DNA from 3 places in the Tenacibaculum mesophilum genome. Region 1 is predicted to be linked to each of the others. Evidence: riboswitches for the same ligand, from Rfam matches in the RefSeq annotation. Region 1 holds a riboswitch; each other region holds the start of a gene.

Region 1 (10,275 bases):
ATCATTTGTTTCAGGTAATTCAAAAGTTTCGTTTTGGTGTTTAAATCCTTTTATAGGATTTATAACAGCAGCAGTACCAGAACCAAAAATTTCCAACAGTTCACCTTGTCTAGCAGCTTCTTTAATTTCAGCAACTGAAACTCTTTTAACTTCAATATCTATATTATAATCTTTTGCAAGTTGAATAATTGATTTACGAGTAACACCATCTAAAATTCTATCATTAGTAGGAGCAGTTATAAGTTTATTACCTATTCTAAAAAAGATATTCATTGTACCTGCTTCTTCAAGGTATTCGTGGGTGTTTGCATCAGTCCAAATAATTTGTTGATACCCTTCCTTATGTGCTAAACTAGTAGGGTAAAATTGAGCAGCATAGTTACCAGCGGCTTTGGCAAAACCAACACCACCGTCAGCAGAACGACTATATTCTTCAGCAAATAGTACTCTAACTTCACCAGCATAATATGATTGAGCAGGTGAGCAAATAATTATGAATTTATATTCTTCAGCAGGTGAAGCAGCAATAGCTCCTTCTGAAGCAATAATAAACGGACGAATATATAACGAGTTTCCTATTCCTTTCTTAATCCATGCATCATCTATCTCAAGAAGTTTTTTTAACCCTTCAAAAAATACATTTTCAGGAACTGGAGGCATTGCTAAACGAGCCCCAGATTTATTAATTCTATGAAAATTTTCATCTGGACGGAATAAAAAGACATCATTGTTTTCATCTTTATAAGCCTTCATTCCTTCAAAAACAGCTTGCCCGTAATGAAAAACCCTAGCAGAAGGCTCAAAAGTTAAAGGTCCATAAGGTAAAATTTTAGGTGTTTTCCATTCTCCATTAGCAAAGTCACAAACTAGCATATGGTCAGTAAAAGTGCGACCGAACACTAAGTTGTTAAAATCTACCGTATTTATTTTAGACTCTTGTATAAGCTCAATATCAATATTCATTATGTGATTGTTTTAGAAGTGCTACGAAGATACGAAATCTAGTGGTATGTTTTGAGGTTAACTACCAGCTTGAAGAAATATGAGTATATTTGTTGATATGTTAATTTTAATTTTTTGAAAATGAAAAGACTACTAGTTTTTGCTACGCTTTTAAGCGTAATGTTTAGTGCTTGTAAAACTGAAAAGAAAGATGCAGCTCCTGCTGCGAATGGTATTAAAGAACAAAAGATTGCCTATGCGTCTTTTGGAGATGAGATTACAGATAGCAATGCTATTTCTGCTGAAGAAATGCGAATAAAATTCAAAAACTTAAAAAAAGGGGATACTCTAAACATAAAATTTACTTCAACGATAAATGAAGTGTGTAAGAAAAAAGGGTGTTGGATGAAGTTAGATTTAGGGGAAGAACAAGAGTCAATGGTGCGTTTTAAAGATTATGGTTTTTTCATGCCTTTAAATGCAGATAATAAAGAAGTGGTAGTAAACGGTAAAGCTTTTGTTACTGAGATTTCTGTTGATGAATTACAACATTATGCTAAAGATGCAGGAAAATCAGAAGAAGAAATAGCAAAAATTATAGAACCAAAATACACCTATGCTTTTGAAGCAGATGGAGTGTTAATGAAAAAATAATGAAACAATTAATTATTGTTTTATTGATGTCTTTGGTGCTTTTTTCTTGCAAAAAAGAGGAAAAGAAACAACCAAAAGAGGAACTTATAATGTATCAGTCTTCTGAAATGGCAGCTTTAATGAATGCTATGTACGAAGGGAATATGACCGTTAAAAATAAGATTTTAGAAGGAGAGCCAATAGGTGACTTTCCTGAAACTTACTTGAATATTCATAGTGCTGTTTTAACAGACCCAGCAGATAGAAATGCAAGTTTTGAAGCTTTTTCAAAATTATATATTCAAAATATACAGCAAGTATATTTGGGTTCAAAAGATTCTATAAAGCAAAATTTCAACAAAGCTGTAAATAGTTGTATTGCCTGCCATAAAACAACTTGCACTGGACCAATACCTAGGATTAAAAAATTACTAATTAAATAGTTTAGTTATAAAACGAGAAATTATCATAACGTCAGATGGTTCTACAACCATTCATTTACCAGAATGGAATGAACAATATCATTCTAAACACGGAGCAATACAAGAAGCATATCATGTATTCATTAGAAATGGACTGAAGTATGTAGACACTAAAAGTGTTTCTATTCTAGAAATAGGCTTTGGTACAGGACTTAATTCTTTTATCACGTTATTGGAAGCTAAAAAGGAGATTGATTATGTTGGAGTAGAGGCATATCCTGTAGCTAAAGAAGAAGTAGCAAAATTAAATTATGTTGCGGAGTTGGACGCCGATGATAAAAGAGAATTTTTTGAAAAAATTCACGAAGTTTCTTGGGAAGAAAAACACAACATTACTCCCAATTTTTCATTAACTAAACGCAAACAATTTTTTGCTGAAATTACCGATGAGAATAGTTTTGATTTGATTTATTTTGATGCTTTTGGAGCAAGAGTACAACCCGATTTGTGGACTGAGGATATTTTTAGAATTATGTTTGCTGCGTTAAAACCAGAGGGTGTTTTAGTAACTTATTCAGCAAAGGGAAGTGTACGACGAGCAATGCAAGCAGTAGGTTTTGATGTTGAGCGTTTACCCGGGCCTCCAGGTAAAAGAGAAATGTTACGAGGAACAAAAATTATAACGTGATATTTTACGTGATTAATGTAGAAATTAGAAAATAAAGAAATGGAGTTTAAAAGACGTTTCGGTAATCGAAAAAGAGGGAATCCTAAAAGAGGGTTGTTTTTAGTAGTTTTATTAATTGTTGTGTTGTACTTATTTTTCAACGCAGAAAAAATTCTTGGAAAATTTTTATAAATGAAACCATTTAAATTTAAAGAGTTTACAGTGCATCAAGACAAAACAGCGATGAAAGTTGGTACCGATGCAGTATTATTAGGAGCGTGGTGTAATTTAGGAGAGTTTCCAGACACAATATTAGATGTTGGCTCTGGTACAGGAATCATTTCGTTAATGTTAGCACAACGAAGTGATGCGATGACTATTGATGCAGTTGAGATTGATACAAACGCTTATGAGCAAACGGTTGAGAATTTTGAGCAGTCTGATTGGGGAGATAGACTCTTTTGTTACAATGCTTCTTTTGTGGAATTTGCAGAAGAAATGTCTGAAGATGAAGAAGAGTATAATATAATTGTATCCAATCCACCATTTTATACTGATAACTACGAAACAGAAGATGTATCGCGAAACAAAGCGCGCTTTACGAGTTCATTATCTTTTGAAGAGTTATTGAAAGGAGTGAGTGAAATATTGTCGGAGTATGGAAAGTTTTCAACTATTATACCGTTTAAAGAAGAAGAAAATTTTATAGAACTAGCTAAAAATCATAATTTATACCTACACAGAGTTTGTCGAGTAAAAGGAACTCCTACTACTGAAATCAAACGTAGTTTATTAGAAATGTCCTTTGTAGAGACTACAATCCAAGAAGAAGAGTTGATAATAGAAACAAAAAGGCACCAGTACACTGATGCCTATATTAACCTTACGAAAGATTTTTATTTGAAGATGTAATCTCTTATGAGGGTATACTTTCAAAATTTCTATTTAGTTTTAACTATGTTCTTGTGAGTAATGTAGTTCTTCAGTGCCAGTTTTTATGACAGCAATAGGGGTTTTATTTTCATCAATAGCAACAAAGGTGAATTCACCTTCAATGGCTTTTTCTCTATGTTGAGAGTACATCTGTTCAGTAAAAATTTTAACAGTAACTTTTAAACTTTTGTTACCTATATAACTTACTTTTCCTACTAATTCAATAATAGTTCCAGCAGGGATAGGCTTTTTAAAATCAATTTTATCACTACTTACGGTTACAACTTTTTGCCTGCAGAATCGTGTTGCTGTAATAAAAGCAACTTCGTCCATTAGTTGCATAGCGGTTCCTCCAAAAAGGGTGTCATAATGATTGGTTGTATTTGGAAATACGGCTTTGAAAATACGTGTTTCCGACTTTGTTATTTTTTCTTCTGTGGTCATTTTATATATGTTAGTATAATTAGTGCCTGAAATATTCTTTTCAGGCACTTTATTATTAATTTACAGTTTCTAAGGTGTTAGCATTATAGCTTAAAGAGGCTTCTTTTGAAGCTGAAACCATAGCTATTAAAGCTTTTTCAGTTTCATCCCAATGTCTAGTTTTAAGACCACAATCAGGATTTACCCAAAGACGAGAAGCTGGAATAACTTTTTGTGCTTTTTGTAGTAATTCAACCATTTCTTCTTTTGAAGGAACTCTTGGTGAGTGGATGTCATAAACCCCAGGTCCAATTTCATTCGGATATTTGAAATCTGCAAAAGCGTTTAACAACTCCATTTGAGAGCGAGAACATTCAATAGTAATTACATCGGCATCCATCTCAGCAATGCTTTGAATAATGTCGTTAAACTCTGAATAACACATATGTGTATGTATTTGTGTAGCGTCATTTACACCACAAGAAGAAATTTTAAAAGCTTCAATAGCCCATTTTAGATAATCATTCCACCCTGATTTTCGTAATGGTAAACCTTCTCTTATAGCAGGCTCATCAATTTGAATAATTCTAATACCAGCATTTTCTAGGTCTCTAACTTCATCACGTATAGCCAGTGCAATTTGTTGGCAAGTAATGCTACGAGGTTGATCGTCACGCACAAACGACCATTGTAAAATAGTAACAGGGCCTGTAAGCATTCCTTTAACCCATTTGTCAGTTAAAGATTGTGCATATTGTGACCAATAAACAGTCATTGGGTGTGGTCTGTGTACATCCCCATAAATAATAGGAGGTTTTACACAACGACTACCATAACTTTGAACCCAACCTTTTTTAGTAAATGTAACTCCGGCAAGTTGTTCACCAAAATACTCTACCATATCGTTTCGCTCATACTCACCATGAACTAATACATCTAACCCTATTTTTTCTTGCCATTGAATGGTTTTTTGAGTTTCTTCTTTTAGCAAATACTTGTAATCTTCACTACTTAAGATACCTTTTTTAAATTGAGCTCTCCAGCTTCTTACTTCTTTAGTTTGAGGGAAGGAGCCAATGGTTGTAGTAGGGAATAGCGGTAAATTCAATACTTTTTCTTGTGCTTCTTTACGAATTAAAAAACTATTTTTTCTTCTAGAATCTGTTTCGTTAATGGAATCAACACGTAGTTTTACATCGTTATGATGGATTAATGCTGAAGATTTTCTATTGGCAATAGCTTTTTTATTTTCTTCATAAGCATTTAAAATATTTTCATCACTAGTGTTTTCAGATAACTCTTTTAATAAGCTTACTTCGGTAAGTTTTTGTTTAGCAAAAGAAAGCCATTGTTTAATGTCAGTGTCAAGAGAGATCTCTAAATCTAAATCACAAGGAGAATGCAACAAAGAACAAGAAGAAGCAATAAAGGTTTTTTCAGAACCTAACTTATCAGTGACTTTTTTTATTAGCTGTAATGACTTTTCAAAGTCATTTTTCCAAATGTTTCTTCCATCTACAACACCTAACGATAAGATTCTATTTTTAGGAAGAGTATTCAATACATCATCTAGCTGTTCTTCGCAGCGAACTAAGTCGATATGCAATGCGTCTAAAGGAAGTATGTTAGCTAATGAAAGATTGTCTTTTAAACCTTCAAAATAAGTAGTAACTATAAACTTTAGTTTAGGAAACTTTTTTCTAATCTCATTATAGATAAATTGATAGGTTTCTTTGGCTTTTTCACTCAAATCTAATGCTAAAAAAGGTTCGTCAAATTGAATCCATTCTGCACCTTGTGTTTGAAGTTCTTGTAGAATTTCAATATATACAGGGAGTAGTTTTGGGGCTAAATCTAATTTATCAAAACCTTCTTCTTTTTCTTTACCTAAAAGAAGGTAGCTAACCAAACCAATAATTACAGGCTTAGCATTAATCCCTGCTTGTTTAGCTCCGACAAACTCATTAACAATTTTGCTAGAAAATAGTTTGAATTCCTGATTTTTATAAAATTCAGGAACGATATAATGGTAATTGGTGTCAAACCATTTAGTCATTTCCATAGCAGTGATATCAAGATCATCTTTTTGATATCCTCTTGCCATAGCAAAGTAAAGGTCAAGTTCAGAATTTGAAGTTTTTAACATTACTTCATTGTAACGTTTAGGAATAGCTCCAACAGTAAGCGTCATGTCTAACACCTGATCGTAATAAGAAAAATCATTACAAGGAATAAGGTCTATGCCTGCTTCTTGTTGTGTTTTCCAATTTTGTTGACAGATATTTCTTCCTGTTTCAAGAAGTTCCTGTAAACTAGTTTTGCCTGACCAATATTGCTCGCAGGCTTTTTTGAGTTCTCTGTTGCTACCAATACGCGGATAGCCAAGAATGTGCGTTTGCATTTTCTTTTAAACTTTTATAATTAAACATTAATTTTAAAAGCTCTTTTAGATGCTTCGCAATGCTAAAAACGATAAGATGTTTGAGGAAAAATAATGACATACCAAAAAAGCACAGCATTTCATAAAGAAAGTGTGCGTTAAAAATATATCATCGGTATGACCCAAAAGCTTCAAATCGCGAAAGCATTGTCAATATCCGAATAGGCAGGTCTCCTGACTTATAACAGCTTTTATCATCCTTCCCGCTTTTGGCAGTGGATATACTAGGATAAAAACTTTTGGTGTGTTACTTACAGTTGCGCGACAGTTCGTGATTTGCACACGATTCCCTATTAATCTACAGTTAAGTAAAACCTTTTCGGTTGATGAAGTATGTAAAGAACTTATCGGGGTAAATGTATGTATTATTTTTTTAGAACTGGTAATAAAAAAAAGCACCAATAAATTGATGCTTATGTTTGAAAAAGAAAATTTATAATTAATGTTTATTTTTTCCAGTTTTTAAGTTGATCCAAGTATAAATAGCTTTCAACAAATTTTCTATGTTCAGTATTTGTCATAATTTCGAGAAGTTCTAACGCTGAAATATAACTTGCTAAATTTCCGTTTGAAGATAAAAACTTACCGTCTTTAACAAAAGTTACCAAGCTGTCGTTTTGCACTTTTAAATTTGGGTAGTCTTTTTGTAGTTGCTCACCGCCGCCAATCCATGTTACAATTTTATGACCATCTGCTATACCAGATTTACCAATTAAATTAGCTCCAGCACAATTACTAACAGTGTATTGGGTTTCTTGATTTTTTGTTTTTATAAAATCTACAACTTTATTATTATGTACTTGTGCATACATGTCGTAAGCACTTGGTACAAACAAAGCCGTTAGTTTAGGACAGTTTTCAAAAGTATAGTCGGGAACAAAATGCATTCCTTCTTCAGTAGTAATGGGTTTAGCTGTTTCAGCAATAGCTACTACATTAAAAAGTTGTTTGCCATCTTTATCTGCTTTTCCAAATACATCTGACGTTGCTATAACTTCTCCTTGTAAAACCCCATTAAACATTAAAAGTCCAATAGTTGGTAAATTAGGATTAAATGGTTTTAGGTGTTTAGTTAGTGTGTCAGATGGAGATACAACTTGTTCAACTCCTTCTGTTTTTTTATTGGTTTTCGATTTTTCTGAATTACAACCAACAGTAATAATTGTAAAAAGTAGTATTACTACAATGCTTAAATTTTTCATGCGTATTTTATTTAGTATCTCTTTGAGTAGGTTTAATAATCATTCTAAAATATTGGTCTTTGTATATGTAATAGCCTAACCAGTTGTATAGAGTTCTTACTTTATTTTTGAAGTTTACAAGCCCCATAATATGTACAAAAATCCAAATTAACCATGCAACAAAACCTTTTAATGATTGTTTTTGTCCTGGGAAATCTAATACAGCCTTATTTCTTCCAATAATAGCTAATGAACCTTTATCATTATATTGAAAAGTTTTCCAGTTTGTATCTTTTCTAGAAAGGTTTTTAGCTAAGTTTCTAGCTTGTTGTAATGCAGGTTGTGCTAATTGAGGATGCCCTTTAGGATAGCTTTCGTCTCCTAAAATCAAAGCACAGTCACCCAAAGCATAAATGTTATCATATGAGTGTACTAGATTGAACTGATTTGTTTTTAACCTTCTACCAGCACCAAAGTTTTCTTTTGAAAAACCATCAAATGTTTTAGCAGATACACCGGCAGCCCATATAAGGTTTTTAGTATGTATTTCTTCTCCGTTTGATAAATATACAGTTTCACCATCAAAATCATTAACCATGGTGTTCATCGTTAATGTTACTCCGAGTTCACTTAACTTTTTAGAGGTATATTCTTGTGCTCTTTCAGACATAGGAGCTAATACAGAGCTTTGACCATCAATAAGATGAATTTCTCCAAAATCATTTTTATCTAACTCTGGATAATCTTTTATGATAATTGAAGTTTTAATTTCAGATAAAATACCAGAAAGTTCAACCCCAGTAGGACCCGCTCCAGCGATTACAAAAGTTAAACACTTCTTTCTTTCTTCAGGATTGTGAATTCTAGTAGCACGGTCAAATCGAGTTAAAATAACATTTCTAAGTGACAAGGCGTCACTAATAGTTTTCATTGGTAAACTGTACTTTTCAATGTTTTTGTTTCCGAAAAAATTACTTTCTGTACCAGTAGCCATTACTAAGATATCATATGCTATTTCTCCATTACTTACCACTATTTTATTTTCTTCTGGAACAACTTTTTCAAGTGTACCCAGACGAAAACGAGCATTTTTAAATTTTCTTAAAATTTTTCTGAATGGATAACTAATTGCAGAAGGTTCCATAAAACCTGTGGATACTTGGTAGATTAAAGGAGGAAAGAAATTATAGTTATTACTATCTACTAAAATAATTTGATAATTTTCAGAATTTCCTAACCCTTTTATAAGTTCTAACCCAGCAAAACCGCCGCCAACAACGACAATTTTTTTCATGTTTTTCATAATGCTATTATGCCCTTAAATTAATATAAATGCAAAGGTAGTTAAGTATGTTTTAGTAAAAAATAAACTAACTTAAGAATAGCTATTTTCTTTTAATTTCACTTAAATATTCAGGAGTTAATCCTAAAAAACTAGCTAATAAATATTGGGGTACTCGTTGTACAAAATCAGGGAAGTCTTTTCTAAATCTAAAAAAGATATCTTCTTTAGAGTAACTGTTAATGTATTTTAAACGCATTAAAGCAGCTCCGTATGCGGTTTCATATATACTTCTAAAATATTTTTCTAATAAGGGAAACTTATTTAATAACTCGTTATATTTTGAAAAGGAGATTGACAAAATTTCAGAGTTTTCAACTGTTTCTATGGTAAAGTTAGCATGTTTTTGGTTCCGAAAAGCTAAAAAGTCAGTTAACCACCAATTTTCTAGAGCAAACTGTGTAGTTTTTTTGTAGCCCAAACTATCAATAAAATATAAATGTAAGCAACCTTTGGTAACAAAAAATAGTTTATTACAACGTTTATTTGTGAGTAATAAAATTTCTTTTTTTTTGTAGGATTGACAATCAAAAAAAGAAAGTATTTCCGTTAATTTTTCTTCAGAAAGATTTGTGTAATTTTTAATATGATTTTTTAAAATGCTTTTACCCATATCTTAGTTTAGTATTTAAAGGTAAAAATACCAACTTTATAGAGATTCCTTTTATTTTTAAAAGAAAAAGGCACCAAATAAATTGATGCCTTTTGTGTTCGTTTTGGAAGACTTTATCCTTTTATACTCTCAGGGTTATAGCCTAAATACGGAACTTCTTTTTCAACAAAAGTAATTCCGTAATCTTCTAATTCTTTTAAAATTGGTTCGTACACCTCTTCGTTAATCGGTAATTGAACTCCAGGAGTTGTGATGTCACCGTTTAAAATACGTACCGTAGCCATAGCTACAGGTAAGCCAACAGTTTTTGCCATAGCAGTATAGGTTTGATCATCACCTTTAATAACCATACTACTTTCTATTTGATGATTTTCCTCCTTGTATTGATACCCAAAAATATGATGCATTACAATCATATCTTTATCCTCAGCTTCAAGAGTCCAAGAATCCATCAATATTTTTTGTAAAATTTCAGCAGGGGTAGCGTTTTTTAAGCCTACTTTTTTGTTCGGATTGAAGATGTCTAACTCTACAAATTTATCCCACATTAAATCATCTTGATCAATCTTTGCATACGAACGGAATTTTAATTCAACAGAATCTGAAGGAGAATAGGCTAAGAAAAGGTTAGTGAAATCACGATAGCTCATGTTTTCAGAATCTTCAATAGTGTAAGTGT
Region 2 (10,275 bases), 980 kb from region 1:
AATAATAACACCATCTTTTAACCGAACAACTCTATTAGTTTGTTCTGCTACTTCTTCTTCGTGTGTAATTACAAAAACAGTCATACCTTCATCGTTAATTTCTTTTAATAAATCCATTACCGAATCGGTTGTTGTAGAATCTAACGCTCCTGTTGGTTCATCTGCTAATACAACTTTTGGCTTGGTAGCTAAAGCTCTTGCAATTGCTACACGTTGCTTTTGACCTCCAGAAAGTTCATTTGGTAAGTGATTAGCCCATTCTTTTAACCCTACTTTTTCAAGATATTCTAAGGCTATTTCTAATCGTTCTTTTCTACCAACTCCTTTATAGTATAATGGTAATGCTACATTTTCTAAAGCTGTCTTATAAGAAATCAAATTGAATGACTGAAAAACGAATCCTAAAAACTTATTACGTAATACTGCAGCTTTCTTTTCATTTAAGTTTTCTATCAACTGTCCGTTTAAGTAGTAGTTTCCTTCATCATGTGTATCTAATAAACCTACAATATTTAATAAGGTAGATTTCCCCGATCCTGAAGACCCCATAATTGATACAAATTCGCCTTCTTTTATATGTAAATCTAATCCTTTTAAAACATGAAGTGAGTCTTTTCCTATAGGATAAGATTTGTGAAGATTTTCTATTCGAATCATAGTGTTAGTTAATTTTTAAGTAAAAAATAAATACTAATTCTTCTAATCTACTAATAAATTATTGTTAAATCATTATTTACTTTCTTACAAGACGCTTAATTTTGATTTATGTTACAAGTTAACACTTAATTTTTTGAAAAAAATTAAATATGAACAATTTACCTAGTAATAAAAAAGTGATTTTATTTGATGGTGTCTGTAATTTTTGCAACGATAGTGTGCTAAAAGTTATAAAATATGATGTTAAAAATCAGTTTGTTTTTACTTCTCTTCAATCGGATATAGGAAAAGAAATAACACAATATTTAGGGATAGACACTTCCAAGGTTGATTCTATTATTTTATACGAGCCAAATGTTGCTTATGATATTAAATCTACAGCTGCGCTAAAAATTATGAATGCTTTTGGTGGAGTTTGGAAATTAACGCAATTTTTTTTGATATTTCCAGAGAGTTTTAGAAACTTAGTATACGATTACATTGCTAAAAATCGCTATAAATGGTTTGGTAAAAAAAATGCCTGTATGGTTCCTTCTAAAGAAATACAAGAAAAGTTTTTATAAAAAACAAGCTCACCAAATTGGTGAGCTTATTCATAGCAATATTTCCCTTTTCTAGGGGACGACTTAATTAAAATAAATTTTTGAAGCTCCTACTCCTACTTCTGTTGAATATATTTTATTCTTAGTATTAATATCATACACCATTAACTCACTTACTTCTTGAAATTCATATTCAGCAACAAATAATTGATTATCTCTTACATTCATTCCATAAATAACTCCTACATCAATACCTTGTTCAGCTAACTCATTTGCTGTCTCTTTAATACCGTAAACTTTATCTGTATTTCCTTGATAATAATATATTTTGTTATTAGAATATGCTAAATATGTAGCCCTTTTATTTTCAGGAAAAGCTAATTCTTTGATTATTGTATTATCAGTTGTATTAATAATAGAAATTGAAGAAGGAGTATTTTTAGTAGCTTTATAGTATGGAGCTGGTCCATATTCTAAAGGTTTACCTTCAGACAAAACAATTAAATTACCTGTAGCATCAAAAGCCATATCATCAGGATTATCTTTTACTGTTATTGTTGATACTACATTATTATTATTTAAATCTACTACAGAAACAATGTTGTTTGATGACCAACCTCCTTTATGTGAGATATATAATTTATTACCTTTATTTACAATTTGCTCTACACCATTAGCTAGTGAAATTGTATTCTCTTCAATAGTATTAGTTTCAATATCTATAATAGCTACATAATCATCATTCTCATTTGCACCATCACCCCAGTTTGTAACATATCCTTTTCCATTTACAATAGTCATATATCTTGGATTGTTTAACCCTGTTGTAATTTGTCCCTTCTTTTTAAAAGTATATCTATCTGCAATTACAATCATATTAGCATCATTTAAAATGATATAAGCATCTGTTTCAGAAAAAGCTATTGATTGAATTAATCCTGCTAACAATGCTCCATTTTTACCTGCATAAATAAAATTTTGTGACTCAGATAACTCATTATTCACGTAAGAAATAAATCCATCTTTATTTCCATAAAGTCCTTCTCCACTTACAATAACTCCATTATCGTATTTGTCTCTAATTACTTCAACTATTTTATCTTCACTAGAACAAGAGATAAGTACTATACTTATTAAAAAAAGTTGTAAAAGTAGTTTTGTTATTTTCATTGGTTTAAAATTTATAATTTAAATTGATATTAAAATTTGTTCCTGGCATAGGACGCAAATTTGAGAAATAATACACTTCATTAAATATATTATTAAGCATGAATCCTATCGTTGGAAGTTTTGATTGTTCTCTAGATAACTTAAAGGTTACTCCTAAGTTTTGAACATTTACCGATTTTACAGAATAAGTTTTTGAGTTTGTTGGGTTTGTATATACACTACTTTGATATAAACTTTGTATAAAAATTTTCATCCTTTTATAATCATATCCCACATTAAAATTTAATAAATGCTTTGGTGCAAATGGTAATACTTTTCTTGTTTCTATATTTTCCGCTAACGTAAACGTATAATTGGAAGAGAAGTCAACTATATGTTCTCCTATCTCTTTCTTAAAACTCACATAAGTTTCAATTCCTTTATTAACCACATCACCTACATTTCTTGGTCTCCACAAATTGCTGCCACCTGTTGGTAACCAAAGAATTTTATCATTAATATGGATATAAAATAATGTAGATGTTATATTTATATTTTCATTTTTAAGAGAAGCTCCCAATTCCCCTTGTTTTGAATTTTCTGGTATTAAGTTTAAATTTCCTACTACAGGCCAATACATTTCATTATAAGTAGGTACTCGATAATTTGTTGAAAAATTGGCTAGGATGTTTAATTGATTAGCTAATCTATATTCTCCTCCTACGAATAAAGACAGAGGCACATTAAAATCTGAATTAATTTCTTTTCTAACTTGTAAATTCGTTATTAATTTTTCAGTAGGTTGATATTTAACACTTCCTACAAAAGCAACTGAATTTCTTATTTCAGTACCTATATCAGAACTACTGCCGTTTATATTTTCATAAATAGTTTTGTAATTAAACGACAAAACATTAGATGGTCTATAAGTTAAAGAGTGGTTTATAAATACATTTTTTGACTTTCCAAATTCAAAATTTTCAACATCCTTATTCCTATAATAACTATACTTTTGTGTTAGATAGGCTAAGTTTAACTCCTGTTTAAACTGTGACGAAAACGCATACTTCCATTGTAATAAATTTCGTTCATTGAAATCTTCATTTCGTTCGCTACTCGCAGATGGATTTGGGAAACCGTTGGAAAAAAAACGATTTCCATAGTAAGCGGTCGAATAAAACGATAAAGTATTTGTAGGAGTAAACTTATAACCTATGACAAAATTAATTCCGTAGTTTTTGTAATTACCATTTTCATTAGTTAGTAGGTTTCCATAATCATCTTTATACCGCTCATCAATATATGTGTAATCATTATCGGAATAATTAAACGTAGAAGCTAATTTTATACTCCACTTATCTGTTCCTACTGAGCTTTTAAAAAAATTAGACGTTGTATTGTAACTTCCGTAAGAAGTAAATAATTGAAATTTTTGATGCTCTTTAAACAACAATTCATCTTTCAAGTGTACCGTACCACCAATGGCACCAGAACCATATTCAGCACTATTTCCTCCACTTTGAACAATGATATTATCATTCAAACTTGCAGATAATGAATTAAAATCTGTTTGTCCGCTTCCTACAGCATTTATAGGTATTCCATTCCATAACACCAATGTATTTGAAGCCGATGTTCCTCTAAAACGAGCGGTACTCACACCTCCATTTCCATAATCTCTAAAAGCTATTGGACTATTATATCGTAGAAGGTTTGTTAAGTTGATAGGGTTTTTTGTTTGTTCTTTTATCCCAATCTTTAATTCTTTTGTAGCAATGCGTTTTTTTTCTACATTTCTCTTCCCGTTAACTATTACCTCTTTTAATTTGTTAATAGCTATTGTATCTTTTTGAGAAAAAAGATTAATCGTAAAAAACAGTATAAATATTATTGTTATTTTCTTCATTATACATTAAACTTTTATCCCGAAAGTTTTAATTAAATTATAATAATTGGCAGGTCTCCTGGCTTGCGTCTTGTAACATACCTTCCCATTAAAAAAACAGTGGTTTGAGTATTTGTTACAAGCTTAATAGCTTACAGTTGCGGGAACAGCTTCGGTTTTACACCGAATTCCCTTTTAATTCTCTTTAATAAGATGATTAAAGAAAAACCAAAAATCACGGCAAATGTATAGTATTCTTATAAATTAGCAACCATCAAATCATGATAATTTGCGAATTTTGTTTGTAAGTTTTCTGGAAGGGTATAATACGCTGGATGAATCATTTTTGCCAAACATTCAATTCCTTCCACCAAAGTACCAGCAGAAGATTGTGTAAACATGGCAAAGTCGGCAATATACACTTGTTTATTTTTTACCGCTCTCAAAGAGGTCCACTCTTCTCTTTCTTCTAAAAATTTCATATCTTCAAGAGTTCTATCAATTCCGTATCCGCAAGGAGCGATAATCAATACCTCTGGATTGTATTTTACAATTTTATCCCAAGAAATTACAATACTATCTCCTGATGGATGCGATAACAAATCAATTCCTCCAGCATAGCCTATTTGATGAGGAATCCAGTGCCCGCAGTTAAACAACGGGTCTATCCACTCTAATAACATCACACTTTTCGATTGGATTCTATGTTCACGTTGCACATCTACAATATCATAAATACGTTTTTTCAATCCACTCACATATACCTCTCCTACCGCTTCCTGCTTCATCGCTTTTGCAATGGTTAACGCATTCTCAAAAACGTCTTCTAAAGAATTGGGAGTAATTGATATTAATTCTGGAACTTTAGGTAATTTATAAGCTGATTTTGCCACAGATTCTGTATCTATCTGGCAAACATCACATACATCTTGTGTAAAAACAATGTCGGGTGCGATACTTTCCAAAACAGGTTCATCAACATAGTACAACGTCTTTCCTTCTGCCTTGGTTTTAGAAAAAATAGCCGTTATTTCTTTACTCGTTAACACTTTTCCTTCCAACTTATATCGAACAGCTACTTCTTTTTCTTGTAAAGCTACTTCTGGACACTCAAAAGTAATTCCGTTTAAATAGTTCTGTAAGCCCATGTCATAAATCATTTGGGTTACTGCTGGCATAAAAGAAGATACTGTCATAATTCGTGGTTTTAGTTCAGCAAAAATAAACAGTTCTCTATTTTAATTTGTTTTTTATTAAAAATCTTTCCAATCTTTGTGTCAATATAAAATACGATTTCATGATATATTATATCTCAGGAGGTGAACGTTCTGGTAAAAGTAGCTATGCTCAAAAGCTAGCCGAATCTTTATCTGACACCCCTATTTACCTAGCCACCTCTCGTATTTGGGATGAAGATTTCAAACAACGAGTTGACAGACATATTTCTGATAGAGATGAACGTTGGACCACTGTTGAAGAAGAAAAATGGTTAAGTAACGTAATTTCTGAAAAACAAACTGTCGTTGTTGATTGTGTTACACTATGGTTAACGAACTTCTTTGTAGACACAAAATATGATATTGAAAAGGCGTTAGAAATTGCCAAAGAAGAAATCAATAAATTGGTTGGAATAGACGCCAATATTATCATAATTTCTAATGAAATTGGTATGGGATTACATGCCAATTCCGAATCTGGAAGAAAATTTACACAACTACAAGGCTGGACAAATCAACACATAGCTAAACTAGCTGATAAAGCTACTTTTATGGTATCTGGACTTCCTTTAACTTTAAAATAACACATGACAACAACAATAACTCCTCTATCAAAAGATTTACAGAACGAACTTCAAGAAGAAATCAACTTCAAAACCAAACCTATTGGTGCTTTAGGAAGTTTAGAAAAAATCGCCATGCAAATTGGTTTAATTCAAAATACCACTACACCTGTACTCTCAAAACCTACTATTATGGTTTTTGCAGGAGATCATGGAATTGCTACCACAGGAAAAGTGAGTCCGTACCCACAAGAAGTTACGCAACAAATGGTGTTTAACTTTTTGCAAGGAGGTGCTGCTATTAATGTGTTTTGTAAACAGAATAACATTCATTTAAATATTATAGATGCTGGTGTGAATGCTGATTTTGAAACACATCCACAGCTTACCAATGCCAAAATAGCAAAGGGAACACAAGATTATAGTACTACCAAAGCTATGACTTCAAAACAATGCCAAGAAGCTTTAGAAAAAGGAAGACAATTGGTAAGAAAGGTGTATAGTGAAGGTTGCAATGTTATTGGTTTTGGTGAAATGGGTATTAGCAATACGTCATCTGCGGCTTTGTTAATGAGTTATTTTACCAATACACCTATTGAAAACTGTGTAGGTAGAGGAACTGGAGTTGATGATAAAGGACTACAAACAAAAATCGACATATTATGTGAAGTCTATAAGTTACACGCCGATTCTATTTCAACACCTATGGAAGCCTTAACTGCTTTTGGCGGATTTGAAATTGTAATGATGTGTGGAGCCATGTTAGAAGCTGCTTCTTTAAAAATGACTTTACTTATTGATGGTTTTATTGTTACTGCTGCCCTATTGGCCGCTCATGCTATGGAATCTGATATTTTAGACTATTGTATTTTCTGTCATAATTCAGGAGAACAAGGACATCAAAAAATGTTAGAATTTTTAAATGCTGAACCACTTTTAAACTTAGGTTTACGTTTAGGTGAAGGCACAGGTTGTGCGGTTGCATTTCCTATTATTCAATCGAGTGTAAACTTTTTAAACGAAATGGCTACTTTTAAAAGTGCCAATGTTAGCGAAGCCTAGTTATGATAAAAAGACAAATCCATTATTTTTTAACTGCTGTATTGTTTTTTACACGAATTCCGTGTCCTAAATGGGTAGATCATTCTCCTGAAATACTCAACAAAAGCAGTCGCTATTTTTCTTTAGTAGGAATTGTAGTCGGAAGCATTGCAGCATTAGCCTATTTTGCTTTTTCTTATATTTTTCCTACGGATATTGCTATTGTAATTAGTATGATTAGTTCTATTTGGATTACAGGAGCTTTTCATGAAGATGGATTTGCCGATGTTTGTGATGGTTTTGGCGGCGGATGGACCAAAGAAAAGATTTTAACCATTATGAAAGATTCCAGACTCGGAACTTTCGGAGTAAGCGGTTTGGTCTTTATCCTAGCTATAAAGTTTTTAGCTCTATATCATTTACAAAACCTATCTATTGATTTAATTTTAGTAATTATCTCAGGACATAGTATTAGCCGATTTATCGCTACGGTTTTATTGTATACACATGACTATGTAAGAGATATTGACAGTTCTAAAATAAAACCAACCACCAAACAAATGAGTAGTAAATCGCTACTCATATCAGCTATTTTCGGAGTAGTTCCCTTATTTTTCTTTCAAAACCCAATGGTGTTTTTAGTATTACTTCCCTTATTACTTACCTATTTGTATATGGGACATTTCTTTAAAAAATGGATTGGTGGTCAAACAGGAGATTGTGCGGGTGCTTTGCAACAAGTAGCTGAAATTGTTTTTTATCTAAGCCTACTCGTCTTATGGAAGTTATTTTAGTACGACATACCACACCTGATATTGCCAAAGGTATATGCTATGGTCAAGCAGATATAAAGGTTGCGACTACTTTTGAAGAAGAAGTGAGCGATATTCTAAAAAAAGTTCCTGTGAATGATCCTGAAGTTACCTATTACAGCAGTCCCTTACAACGCTGTAAGCTTTTGGCTGAAAAACTTTCATCCACAGTAATTTTTGACAACCGATTGAAAGAACTCAATTTTGGTGATTGGGAGCTACAAAAATGGAACGATATTGATAAGAAAGAACTCGATATTTGGATGAACGATTTTGTGAAAACGCCTGCTAAAAACGGAGAATCTTATATCGATTTACACAATAGAACCACCGATTTTTTAACCGAATTAACAACCAAAAACCATCAAAAAGTCGTGCTTGTTACCCATGCGGGTGTAATGAGAAGTCTTTGGTCGTATATGAATGAAATTCCCTTGGAAAAATCATTTGAATTAAAACTAAATTACGGAGATACTCTAACCTTCCACTTATAAAAACATCTTACTATGAAACGTTATTTACTTATTTTTTCTTTATTCCTTCTGTTTGCACAGTGCAAGCAAAAAACTAAAAAAACTACCGAAAAGAAACCTGCTAAAAGCACTGTAAAATATGCCAAAGGGTTTGATATTATCTTAGAAAACGAAGTGAAAAAATTAGTGATTAAAAAAGCTTTTCAAAGCTCTCACGACCTATATTCTTATACGCTTACCGATAAAACCGACCTTTCTAAAAATGAAATTAAAGTTCCTATCGAAAAAATGGTGGTTACCAGTACTACACATATTCCGATGTTGGAACTTTTGAATGCTGAAAACACTATTGTTGGTTTTCCGCATACCAAATATATTTCTTCAAAAAAGACAAGAAATAGAATTGACGAAGGTTACATTGTTGAATTAGGCTTGGAACAAGACATGAACACTGAAAAATTGATTGATATGGAGCCTGAATTAGTGGTTGGTTTTGCTTTGCATCCAAATACGAAACTATACCAAAACATCAAGAAAACAGGAATTCCTGTCATTTTTAATGGCGATTGGTTGGAAGAAACTCCGTTAGGAAGAGCGGAATGGATTAAATTTTTTGGGGCTTTATACGGAAAAGAAAAGGAAGCAGATAGTATTTTCAACAACATAGAAAAGGAATACCTAAAAGCGAAAGAAATTGCTAAAAACAGCGATAAACAGCCTACCATTTTATCTGGAAGTATGTTTAAAGATGTATGGAATATTCCTGCGGGTGAAAGCTTTATTGCGACGTTTTACAACGATGCAAACTTAAATTACTTATGGAAAGACACGAAAGGAACAGGTAGCTTACCTCTAAGTTTTGAAAGCGTATTGGAAAAAGGACAACACGCTGATTTTTGGTTTAACTGTGGCTTGTATGCTACCAAAGAACAGTTAACTACCGCAAACATTCACTACAAAGAGTTTGATGCGTTTACCAATAACAAGATATTTTCTATCGGGCATAACAAAGGAGAAACAGGTGGTTTAATTTACTTTGAACTCTCTCCTGTACGCCCAGATTTGGTATTAAAAGATTTGATAAAAATTACACACCCTAATTTGTTACCAGAATACGAATTGACTTTTTATAAGGAAGTGGAGTAAATTTTTTAATTATGAATTATGATTTACGAATTTTGAACTGACTAAAAAGAATTAGTTTACATTTATTATTAATTATAGACTATAATAAAACTGTTAATAGTTAATATGAGTCATAAAAACGAGCTTTTAACATCTATAAAATGACATTACAAATACTAACGGAGGCTATTAAAGAGTATAGAAGAGAAGGAATTGAACTAATGGAACGACTGGGAAAGAAGTTTGGTTATGATATTTCTATTAAAGAGCAATATGAAGAACTTATTAGGAAAGGGAATTCAAAAGTTCCTAGAAAAGGACAACTTTCACAAAGGGTTAATTATGCTTTTCACGGTGGAGAATGTCATTTTCATAAAAAAAAGACTCAACAAAATATTGAGGTTATACTCACCAACCCTCCAAAATTTGGAAAAATTGATTCTTGGTTTTTAAAATCATTTTTAGATAGTACTAAAGAATATTCAGAATTGACTAAGAATATAGATTGGAAAGAATTGAAGTTAATGGTAAATGAGTTATATAAAACTGGTAAAATAGAAGAAATAAAATAAATGTAAATAAAGATAGGAAGCTCAAAAGATAATTGTTTTTTTTACCCTATCTCGCAATCGTTCTAAACGTTAAGTTTATCCGTGGTCGGTGGACTTTTTTTGTAGGTGGTAATCGGTGTAGCCAATGAGTTTGTGTTTCGTCTTTCATTACCAATAACGAACCGTGTTCTAATACTTTGTACACCGTTTCTTTCGTCTGTTTGTGTTTAAAACCAAAACGTCTTTCTGCTCCAAAACTC
Region 3 (10,275 bases), 140 kb from region 1:
CCGAATGGAGATAATGCTACTTCACTAAAAGAAGAACCTCCATCTTGACCAAGAGCATTAAGATTTTTAATAAATCCACTTTCTTTGAACTCCCATATTTTTTGACCTGTTTCACCATTAACTCCATATACGGCACCGTCTGTTGTAATCACGGGAATCCCTGTTAGGTTGTGTAGGTAAACGTCACTAATTTTACTATCGAGAGTAAGTGTGTGATCAGGGGCCTTTTGGGCAGATACTAATATAGAGATTAATAGAAGTAATAAGAATAATTTTGTTTTCATAACACTTAAAAATTAAGAGGTTAAAATTTTGTTAAAGTAAAAAAATTAGTTGCGAATATAGAGAATAAAAAAAACCTATTTTTACAAAATAGGTTTTTTTTATTATTGGTTCATAAAGTGAGTTTTATCTAAAACTAAAAGCAATACCTGCATTAACAGAGTTATACTCTTGTAAGGTATAACTTCCGAAGATTTTAAAGAAACCTAAACTTAAACGAGCACCTAATGTGGTGTTAAAGCTACCTGTATTAGTCTTTAAAGATAAAGGGTCAGTAACTCTTTCTTCATCTACTGGAATATTATTGAATTCGTATCTAAGAATGTAGGTTCCAAGCATATTTAGTCTGGTATTACCTCCATTATATCCTACACCTCCGTAAATATTAATAACAGGAAAGTTTAAAGATGCAATTGCTTGTACAGTATATGAATTTAGTTTAAATTCTGCAGAAGCATTTTCGGTTGATACATCACCAGAAACATCACCTATTGTATAATCAACATTCATATTGGTGTAGGCAGCTAGTAAAGAAACATGCAATGGTGTTTTATCCATAGGACCAAACCAATTGGTAATTTCTTTTTTTACTCCTATTCCAAACAATCCTCCTTTTACATCATCAGAGCCTACTTTTGGTACATATCTAACCATTGCTTCAAATTTATAAGGAAGTCCTAATCCAATTTGAACAGAAGGAGCTGGTACGGCATTAGCAGGTAGATCATCTTTAACGCCTTCAGGCATTGTAAAGTTAGCTTCAACTTCTTGTCCATTAACGGTTGTTCTATATGTTAATTCTGCAGGAGTTAGGGAATTGCTTCCAGTAACTGTTGGTGTAGTATTTTGGTTATAGGTAGTATTACTAGATAATCCTATTTTTGTTAGATTAAATATTTCATCTTCAGAAGGTACAAAAGAAGCATTAGCACCAATAGTGATATCAAAGCCAAATTTTTTGTGAACTTTAGCAGTATGATACCAGCCATTGTTCATGCTATAAATAAAACCTTTCATAGCAGGATCTAAATAAGCATTTGTTAGTTTGCTAGCGTCTTCTTTTGCTAATAAAATAGTTTCTAATTCCTGAGCTTTAACACTAAAGCTTACCATTAAAGTTAAAAGTGGTAAAAGAATTTTTTTCATAATTATGAGGATGTTGTTTTAAGCGGTAAAAATATAAAATAAAAAAAAGCTCAATAATTTTATTGAGCTTTTTTGTCGTTAAGAAATTGTTTTATGCATCAATATTCGCATATTTTGCATTCTTTTCTATGAAATCTCTACGTGGAGGAACTTCATCACCCATTAGCATAGAGAATATTCTATCAGCTTCAGTTAAGTTGTCAATAGTAACTTGTCGTAATGTTCTAAACTCAGGATTCATGGTAGTGTCCCATAATTGTTCTGCGTTCATCTCTCCAAGACCCTTATAACGCTGAATAGTTACTGAACCACCCATTTTTTGAGCAATTAAATCACGTTGATTGTCATCCCATGCATACTCGCGTTTTTGCCCTTTTTTAACTAAATATAAAGGAGGAGTAGCAATGTAAATATATCCTTGTTCAACCATTTCACGCATGTAACGGAAGAAGAATGTTAAAATTAAAGTAGCAATGTGGGAACCATCCACATCGGCATCACACATAATAACTACTTTATGGTAACGTAATTTGGTTAAGTTTAATTCACGAGGGTCGTCTTCTGTTCCAATAGTAACTCCTAATGCAGTAAACATGTTTTTGATTTCTTCATTTTCAAAAACTTTATGTTGCATAGCTTTTTCTACATTTAAGATTTTACCTCTTAAAGGAAGAATAGCTTGGAAGTTACGGTCACGACCTTGTTTTGCAGTACCGCCTGCCGAGTCTCCCTCAACAAGGAATATTTCACATTGAGCAGGGTCAGTTTCAGAACAGTCAGATAATTTACCAGGTAAACCACCGATGCTCATTACTGTTTTACGCTGTACCATTTCACGAGCTTTGCGTGCTGCGTGACGTGCTTGTGCAGCTAAAATAACCTTTTGAACAATGGTTTTAGCGTCGTTTGGATTTTCTTCTAAGTAATCTGTTAACATTTCAGATACCGCTTGTGATACAGCAGCGCTTACTTCACGGTTACCTAATTTTGTTTTTGTTTGACCCTCAAATTGAGGTTCTGCTACTTTTACAGATACAATTGCTGTCAATCCTTCACGGAAGTCATCACCAGCAATTTCGAATTTTACATTTTTAAGTAAACCAGACTCATCAGCATACTTTTTTAATGTGTGCGTTAAACCACGACGGAAACCTGATAGGTGTGTACCTCCTTCGTGTGTATTAATGTTATTTACGTATGAGTGTAAATTCTCAGCATACGAATCATTGTACACCATAGCAACTTCTACAGGAATTCCATTTTTTTCACCTTCCATAGAAATTACATCTTGAATAATCTGTGTTCTTGTCCCGTCTAAGAATTTCACAAATTCAGATAAACCTTCCTCAGAATGAAATGTTTCAGAAATATTATTTCCTTCATCATCCTGATTACGTTTGTCAGTTAACGTAATGGTGATACCTTTATTTAAGTATGCCAATTCGCGCATACGTGTAGCTAAGGTATCGTAGTTGTATTCTGTTGTTTGTTGAAAGATTGATTTATCTGGCAAGAAGCTAACAATAGTTCCAGTAAAATCTGTATCTCCAATAGTTTTTACAGGGTATAAAGTTTTACCTCTTTCATATTCTTGTTGCCAAATTTTACCTTCTTTATGTACAGTTGCAGTTAAATGATCAGAAAGTGCATTCACACAAGAGACCCCAACACCATGTAGTCCACCAGATACCTTGTATGAATCTTTATCAAATTTACCACCAGCACCAATCTTGGTCATTACAACCTGTAGTGCAGAAACTCCTTCTTTTTTATGAATTCCAACAGGAATACCACGACCATTATCTTTTACTGTAATAGAGTTATCTTCATTAATATCTACTGATATTTCATCACAGTGACCAGCTAAGGCTTCGTCAATAGAGTTATCTACAACCTCATATACTAAATGGTGTAATCCTCGTACTCCAACATCTCCAATATACATGGAAGGACGCATGCGTACGTGCTCCATTCCTTCTAGCGCCTGGATACTATCGGCAGAATAATTATGTTTTTTTTCTTCGCTCATTATAAAGAGAATTAAATTAAAGTCTTTATCATAAAATAATCGCTCGGGAGCGATTATTGTTACATTACAAATTTACGATTTTATAAACTTTAAATAAAGTTTTTAAGAGGTTTTTGTGATGTTTTATCAACAATTGCTTAAGAAATAAAAAAGCCCTTAAAACGGCTAAAAACACTTTTAAATTAGAATTTGAAGATAAATGGATAGTTTGGTTTAATCTTTTTTTATAAAAATAGCTTATTTGGCTTTAAAAATGTTTTATAAAAGTAAAGTTATAAAATTGTTTGTTTGGTGTTAAATAAATGAATTTAAATTAGTGTTTGATGGTTTTTTGTTTATGTTTTTGTAAAAAATTAACATTTTTTAAGGTTTTTATTGTGTTTTTTGTTAATATTGAAGCTAGTATTAATAAATTAAATTTTTTTTAAAATGAAAACCCCCCGAATTTTATTAGGAGCTTTATTGGCTTCTATGTTGTTTATTGGCTGTAACAATTCTGAAGAATTAGTTACTGGTTCAGAAAGTTTGACAGAAGAGCAAATTTCTAGTTTAACAAATAAGAAAGAAGCTACTTTTCAATTTATTGATTTGATGAAGAATCAAAGCTTTAAAGAAAAGACTCTTGAGTTGTTGAATAATCAGCAACCAAGTGTAGCGATGTCTAAAATTTTAAACCAAACTTCTGAGTTTGTAAGTGATGAAGAGTCATATAAAATGTTAATGTCTAAAACCACTATGTTAGAAGGTAAGGCGTCTAAAGAAGCCGCTCCTGAAAAGATAGAGATTTTGGAAGTTTGGATGCACAATGGAGAGAGAATAGAAGATTTTTCTAATGTATTATTTTCTTTTGCTCCTGAAGGAGATGAGAAAACTTGGGAGAGAGTTGAAGCGTATACAATAGATAAAGAAGTTGTTTATCTTGATCCTAAAGAAGCACCAAGTCAAACAGTTATTGTTATTGAAACTGATGGTTTTGAAGCCTTGAAGAGAGAGGTAATTTATATGAATGAGTATCTTCAAGAAAATGGAGTTCAAAACAACAGGTTTTTAAAGTCTTCATTAGATTTAAGTACTAAATCTGCAAGAAACACTGGATTAGAAACTACGAAGTTAGATAAAATAAGATTAAATGACGATGAAGAACCTTGGATAAGTGGTGCTGCTGAGGTATATGCAATAACATCAGGTATTAAAGATGATAAAAACAATCCTGAAATTAAGGTAATACCTATGTATTATTTAGATCATGATGATACTGATTATTATCCGAATCAAATATTATTGTTTTGGGATGATTATCAATACCAAGCTGCAAATATTCAGTTATTTGAAAAAGATGACAATACAAATTATAAAGACTTAGTTTCTGCTATTGTAAATGGAGTTTTTCAAATTATAGGAACAGTTTCAACACAACCTTGGGTTAATGTTTTGGGTCAGATTGCTGGAGCAATAATTCAAGCGATGCCTGATAGCTGGTATGCCAATAATGATGATTATGTAGATTCGTTTTATACAATTGAAAAAAATAAGAGTTACTATAATTATTATGGAGCTAGAAGAAATGCAAAGGTGAACTTATCTCCTTTTTATGTAGCTCCAAATTAAAAAATAAATTTAAAGGAATAACAAAAACCTCGCCAATAAGCGAGGTTTTCTTTACAACTAAAATTTGAAAAAAACTAAGAATTTTTCTTAGTAAGCGTCTTCATGTACAGCTTTGATAGCTCTACCAGAAGGTTCGTTTTGGTTTTGAAAACTTTTATCCCAAGCCAGTGCAGTAGGAGTGCTACAAGCAATTGAAGGTACAGATGGAACTGTTAAAGCAGCAGTTTCACTTGGAAAATGCTCTTCAAATATTGAACGATAATAGTATTCTTCTTTAGCTCTTGGTGTTTGCGTAGGAAAGCGATGTGGAGCATTTGCCATCATTTCGTCAGTAATAGCAGCTTCTACAACTTCCTTTAAGGTGTCAATCCAGTTGTAGCCAACTCCGTCAGAAAATTGTTCTTTTTGTCTCCAAGCTACTTCTTTTGGTAAATAGCTCTCAAAAGCTTTACGTAACACCCATTTTTCCATACGTTCATCATTAATCATTTTGTCTTCTGGGTTAATACGCATTGCTACATCCATAAATTCTTTATCTAAAAATGGTACACGACCTTCAATTCCCCAAGCCATTAAACTTTTATTGGCGCGTAAACAATCGTATTGATACAATTTATCTAGTTTTCGTACAGTTTCTTTATGGAATTCTTCTGCATTAGGGGCTTTATGGAAGTATAAATATCCTCCAAAAAGTTCATCAGCACCTTCGCCAGATAAGACCATTTTTATTCCCATAGATTTAATAACACGTGCCATTAAATACATTGGAGTAGAGGCACGAACTGTTGTAATATCGTAAGTTTCCAAGTTGTAAATAACATCTTTTATTGCGTCTAAGCCTTCTTGAATAGTAAAGGTTATTTCATGATGAATAGTATCAATATATTCCGATACTTTTTTAGCTGCAGCTAAATCAGGTGAACCTTCTAAACCAATAGAAAATGAATGTAATTGCGGATACCAAGCAGCATCTTTATCACCAGATTCTACGCGTTTAGCAGCATATTTTTTTGCAATAGCAGAGGTGATGGAAGAATCCAATCCACCAGAAAGTAATACTCCATAAGGTACATCACTCATTAGTTGCCTATGAACAGCGGCTTCTAAAGCATCGCGAACTTCATCTATGGAGGTCTTATTGTCTTTCACAGCTTCGTATTCCATCCAATCACGAGAATACCATTTTTGTAATCCGTCTTCACGCGTATAATAGTGTCCTGGAGGAAAAATTTCGATTTTGTTACAAACTCCTTCTAGCGCTTTTAACTCAGAGGCCACATAAAAAGTTCCGTGTTTATCCCATCCCATGTATAAAGGAATAATTCCCATATGGTCACGAGCTACTAAATATTCATCTGTAATTGAATCGTATACAGCAAAACCAAAAATCCCGTTTAAATCATCTAAAAACTCAACTCCCTTTTCTTTGTATAAAGCTAAGATAACCTCACAATCAGATTTAGTTAAAAACTCATGTTTTTCCTTAAGTTGTTTTCTTATTTCTTTATGATTATATATTTCTCCATTAGCAGCTAAGACAAATCTACGGTCATGGCTAAATAGAGGTTGTTGTCCAGAGGCAGGATCAACAATTGCTAGTCGCTCATGTGCCATAATTGTTTTTTCATCGCTATAAATTCCACTCCAGTCTGGACCTCTATGGCGAACTTTCTTAGCCATTTCTAATAATTGAGGTCTTAATTTATCTGAAGATTGTTTTAAATCAAACGCACATACAATTCCACACATAATTTTAATTTTATTGTTTATTATAATGCAAATAACTGAATGATGTTTTTATTTTTAAACAATTATGCTTTTTTTGATTATATATTATAACTTTAAAAGTTGAAAAACATATTTTAATTAACTTTAATTTGCGTTTTAAGCTATTATTATTCTACTTTTTAATTATTCTTATAACAATTATGAGAGTTTACTTTTATCGAAAAAGAAGGAAGTGTAATTTTAACAGTAAAATTAGTGTTTCTTTCCTACGACTAAAATATATTTGCCGCGGTTTTTCTTTATTGTAAAGAAAATTAAAAGGGAATTAGGTGAGAATCCTAAACTGTACCCGCAACTGTAAACTTAGTCTATTAAAACTATAGATACTTGTTATTTCTTACGCCACTGTTTTTACGGGAAGGTAGTAGCAAGATGTTAGTCAGGAGACCTGCCAAAATTTAATTCATTGCTTTTCTTTCGGGTTAAAAGAAGAAGCAGTAAAGAACATTTGAAATATAATGTTTGTATTTTTTTGTTTTCAGAAACTTTAAATTTAATTATAATAATGATACGTAATTATAGTATTGTATTGGTATGTTTAATATCAGTTTTTTTTTCATGTTCAAGTGATTCAACGAAACAAGAACCAACTCCAATTTATGATAATTCTTTTATACTAAGTTATGAGGGGGACAAAACAGTGGTAGGGCATTTAGATGAAAGTCAAGTTTTTACCCCAAATGTATATGAGTCTCTAAATAAAAATTCAATATCTTTTACAAACTTTGAAAATAGTTTATTCATAGTGTCTCAAGACGGACCTAATTTTGTTACAAAATTAAACTTAAAAGATCTTGCAGAAGAAGTAGCAGTGACTACATCTAAGGTAAGTAGTCCTTCGTACTTGGCTATGTACTCAGAAACTGATGGAGTAATCATTTCTACTGGTGGAAGAGGAAGACGAAGAACATATGATTTATCGTTTTTTAATATAAGTGAAGGAGTGAAAGATAAGATTGATGGAGTTTCTTCAAAAGTATTGTTTTCAAAATCAGGAGTATTGGTAGATGGAGAAAACGTATTGATTGCTGACGATAAAGAGTTGAAAGTATTAAATATCAAAGATAAGTCAATAAAAACCACAGTAATATTTGATGATGTAATTTCAGGAATCTTAAAAGATAAAAACAATAAAATTTGGATAGGAACTGAGAAAAGAGTTGGAGATGCTAAGTTTGTAAGTTTGGCAACTGATTATGGTATTGATGAAACGGTTACATTAACAGGAGTGAATTTGTATAAGAATAGTATGCTTTCTGTAAGTGAATCAAGTAGTTATGTTTATTGGTCAGAAGTGTCAACAGGAGTGATTCACCGTTTTAACACAGAAACAAAAAAAGCAGAAGAATTTATTAATCCAACTACAGAAGGAATAATGCTTACAACTGTTATAAGAGAGCATCCTATTACAGGAAAAGTATATGTTTTAGGTGCAGAAGATTTTTTTGATACAGATAAAAGTATACTTACTATTTATAATGAAGATAAATCTGTTTTTAAAACTGTAAAAGGAATAGGTAACTCGCCAATAGATATTTGCTTCTCTAAAGAAGATTTTTCTGTAAATTAAGTATTGTTTATTTATTTTTAATACGAAAAAGTTTGTAAAATCAAAATCACTTTATACATTTGTAGCATAATGATAAAACAACAATTAAATAACTGGTGGTGGAAAACTCATAACTTACGTTAGTGAGACCATCTTGTTATATCTATAATACAACGAAAAGGCTTATCTCATGATAAGCCTTTTTTGTTTTTTACATATTAAATAAAATGAAAAAAATTACCTTTAAAACAATAGCAAAAAAACAATTGGCAGATATGATAACGCCAGTTAGCTTGTATTTAAGAACAAGAGACAAGTATGCGAATAGTTTGCTGTTAGAAAGTTCAGATTATCATAGTAAAGAAAATAGTTATTCGTTTTTGTGTATAGAACCTTTGATAACCATCAAGGCAGAAAATGATGAATTGTTATTGTCGTATCGAAAAGAAGAATTAGAAAGAGAGCCTATTCAAAGAAATTTTTATGAGAAGTTTGATGCGTATAGCAATGTTATTTCGATAAATTGTTCAGAGGAAATAAAATCATTTAATGGATTGTATGGTTATACAACTTTTGATGCGGTTCAATACTTTGAAACAATTCAGTTAAAATCAGATAAAGCACCTTCTGAAATTCCAGTATTACAGTATAGCTTTTTCCGATTTATTGTAGCAATCAATCATTTTAAAAATGAAATGATTTTGATAGAAAATATACCAGAAGGAGAAGAATCTCGATTATCAGAAATTGAAAACTTGGTAAATTCTCAATCTTTTGCTAAATACGACTTTGCTTTTCAAGGAGAAGAAACTTCGAATATCACGGATGAGGAATTTAAGCAAAGTGTAACAAAAGCAAAGGAACATTGTAAAAGGGGAGATGTTTTTCAGTTGGTTTTATCACGTCAATTTCAACAAAAATTTAAAGGAGATGAATTTAATGTGTACAGAGCATTACGCTCTATAAACCCTTCTCCATATTTATTTTATTTTGACTACGGAAGCTTTAAATTGATGGGGTCTTCGCCAGAAGCACAAATTAAGATAAATGAAGGTCAGGCTATTATTAATCCAATTGCAGGAACCTTTAGAAGAACAGGTGATGATGAAAAAGATAGAGAGTTGGCGAAAGAGTTAGCAAATGACCCGAAAGAAAATGCAGAACATGTAATGTTGGTTGATTTAGCGAGAAATGATTTAAGTAAACATGCAACCAATGTAACAGTTGAAACCTATAAAGAGGTTCAATATTTTAGTCATGTAATTCACTTGGTATCAACAGTAACAGGTAAAATTACAGGAAACCCAATAGAAATTGTTGGAGATACATTTCCAGCAGGAACATTAAGTGGAGCACCAAAATACAAAGCCATGGAATTGATAGATACATACGAAAATCAAACCCGTGGATTTTATGGAGGATGTGTTGGTTTTATTGGACTGAACGGAAATGTAAATCAAGCCATAGCAATTCGTTCTTTTGTAAGTAAAAATAATACTTTGTTTTACCAAGCAGGTGCAGGAATTGTAATTAATTCTAAAGAAGAAAACGAACTACAAGAAGTAAATAATAAGTTAGCAGCACTTAAAAAAGCATTGGTGTTAGCAGAAGAAATATAAAATTAGAATTGAGATGTTTGTATTTACATGTAGGATATACATGTTTTATTATTACTCAAACCTCAATACTCAATACTATAAATATGAAGATATTAATATTAGATAATTACGACTCATTTACCTATAATTTGGTACATTATGTGGAGGATATAACAGGAAAGTTGCCAGATGTGTATCGTAACGATGAAATTTCAGTAGATGAAATTAAAAAATACGATGCTATTATTCTGTCACCAGGACCAGGTATTCCTGAT

Evidence for each region. A riboswitch is a leader RNA that binds a small molecule or an ion and turns the genes downstream of it on or off. The one in region 1 is predicted to bind cobalamin.
Region 2: linked by a shared signal. The riboswitch ahead of D6200_RS02995 (TonB-dependent receptor plug domain-containing protein) and the one ahead of metE (5-methyltetrahydropteroyltriglutamate--homocysteine S-methyltransferase) in region 1 are both predicted to bind cobalamin.
Region 3: linked by a shared signal. The riboswitch ahead of D6200_RS14380 (hypothetical protein) and the one ahead of metE (5-methyltetrahydropteroyltriglutamate--homocysteine S-methyltransferase) in region 1 are both predicted to bind cobalamin.

What each region holds. Positions count from the first base shown of each region.
Region 1 covers NZ_CP032544.1:3,006,794-3,017,068, forward strand. The annotation lists gene D6200_RS13735 (branched-chain amino acid aminotransferase) at 1-963, opposite strand, end outside; gene D6200_RS13740 (DUF4920 domain-containing protein) at 1,084-1,596, shown strand; gene D6200_RS13745 (hypothetical protein) at 1,596-2,018, shown strand; gene mnmD (tRNA (5-methylaminomethyl-2-thiouridine)(34)-methyltransferase MnmD) at 2,026-2,685, shown strand; gene D6200_RS13755 (tRNA1(Val) (adenine(37)-N6)-methyltransferase) at 2,857-3,576, shown strand; gene D6200_RS13760 (acyl-CoA thioesterase) at 3,616-4,041, opposite strand; gene metE (5-methyltetrahydropteroyltriglutamate--homocysteine S-methyltransferase) at 4,097-6,421, opposite strand; cobalamin riboswitch at 6,608-6,794, opposite strand; gene D6200_RS13770 (DJ-1/PfpI family protein) at 6,907-7,662, opposite strand; gene D6200_RS13775 (NAD(P)/FAD-dependent oxidoreductase) at 7,670-8,944, opposite strand; gene D6200_RS13780 (Crp/Fnr family transcriptional regulator) at 9,027-9,596, opposite strand; gene D6200_RS13785 (saccharopine dehydrogenase family protein) at 9,710-10,275, opposite strand, start outside.
Region 2 covers NZ_CP032544.1:637,855-648,129, reverse strand. The annotation lists gene D6200_RS03010 (ABC transporter ATP-binding protein) at 1-657, opposite strand, end outside; gene D6200_RS03005 (thiol-disulfide oxidoreductase DCC family protein) at 807-1,220, shown strand; gene D6200_RS03000 (YncE family protein) at 1,284-2,369, opposite strand; gene D6200_RS02995 (TonB-dependent receptor plug domain-containing protein) at 2,374-4,254, opposite strand; cobalamin riboswitch at 4,286-4,481, opposite strand; gene D6200_RS02990 (ABC transporter substrate-binding protein) at 4,491-5,429, opposite strand; gene D6200_RS02985 (bifunctional adenosylcobinamide kinase/adenosylcobinamide-phosphate guanylyltransferase) at 5,531-6,034, shown strand; gene cobT (nicotinate-nucleotide--dimethylbenzimidazole phosphoribosyltransferase) at 6,038-7,075, shown strand; gene D6200_RS02975 (adenosylcobinamide-GDP ribazoletransferase) at 7,078-7,848, shown strand; gene cobC (alpha-ribazole phosphatase) at 7,833-8,360, shown strand; gene D6200_RS02965 (ABC transporter substrate-binding protein) at 8,373-9,485, shown strand; gene D6200_RS02960 (DUF6896 domain-containing protein) at 9,626-10,036, shown strand; gene D6200_RS02955 (alpha-ketoglutarate-dependent dioxygenase AlkB family protein) at 10,083-10,275, opposite strand, start outside.
Region 3 covers NZ_CP032544.1:3,144,251-3,154,525, forward strand. The annotation lists gene D6200_RS14355 (outer membrane protein assembly factor BamB family protein) at 1-284, opposite strand, end outside; gene D6200_RS14360 (DUF6588 family protein) at 409-1,428, opposite strand; gene gyrB (DNA topoisomerase (ATP-hydrolyzing) subunit B) at 1,520-3,457, opposite strand; gene D6200_RS14370 (DUF3103 family protein) at 3,887-5,065, shown strand; gene asnB (asparagine synthase B) at 5,153-6,814, opposite strand; cobalamin riboswitch at 7,066-7,263, shown strand; gene D6200_RS14380 (hypothetical protein) at 7,359-8,423, shown strand; gene D6200_RS14385 (anthranilate synthase component I family protein) at 8,630-10,021, shown strand; gene D6200_RS14390 (anthranilate synthase component II) at 10,105-10,275, shown strand, end outside.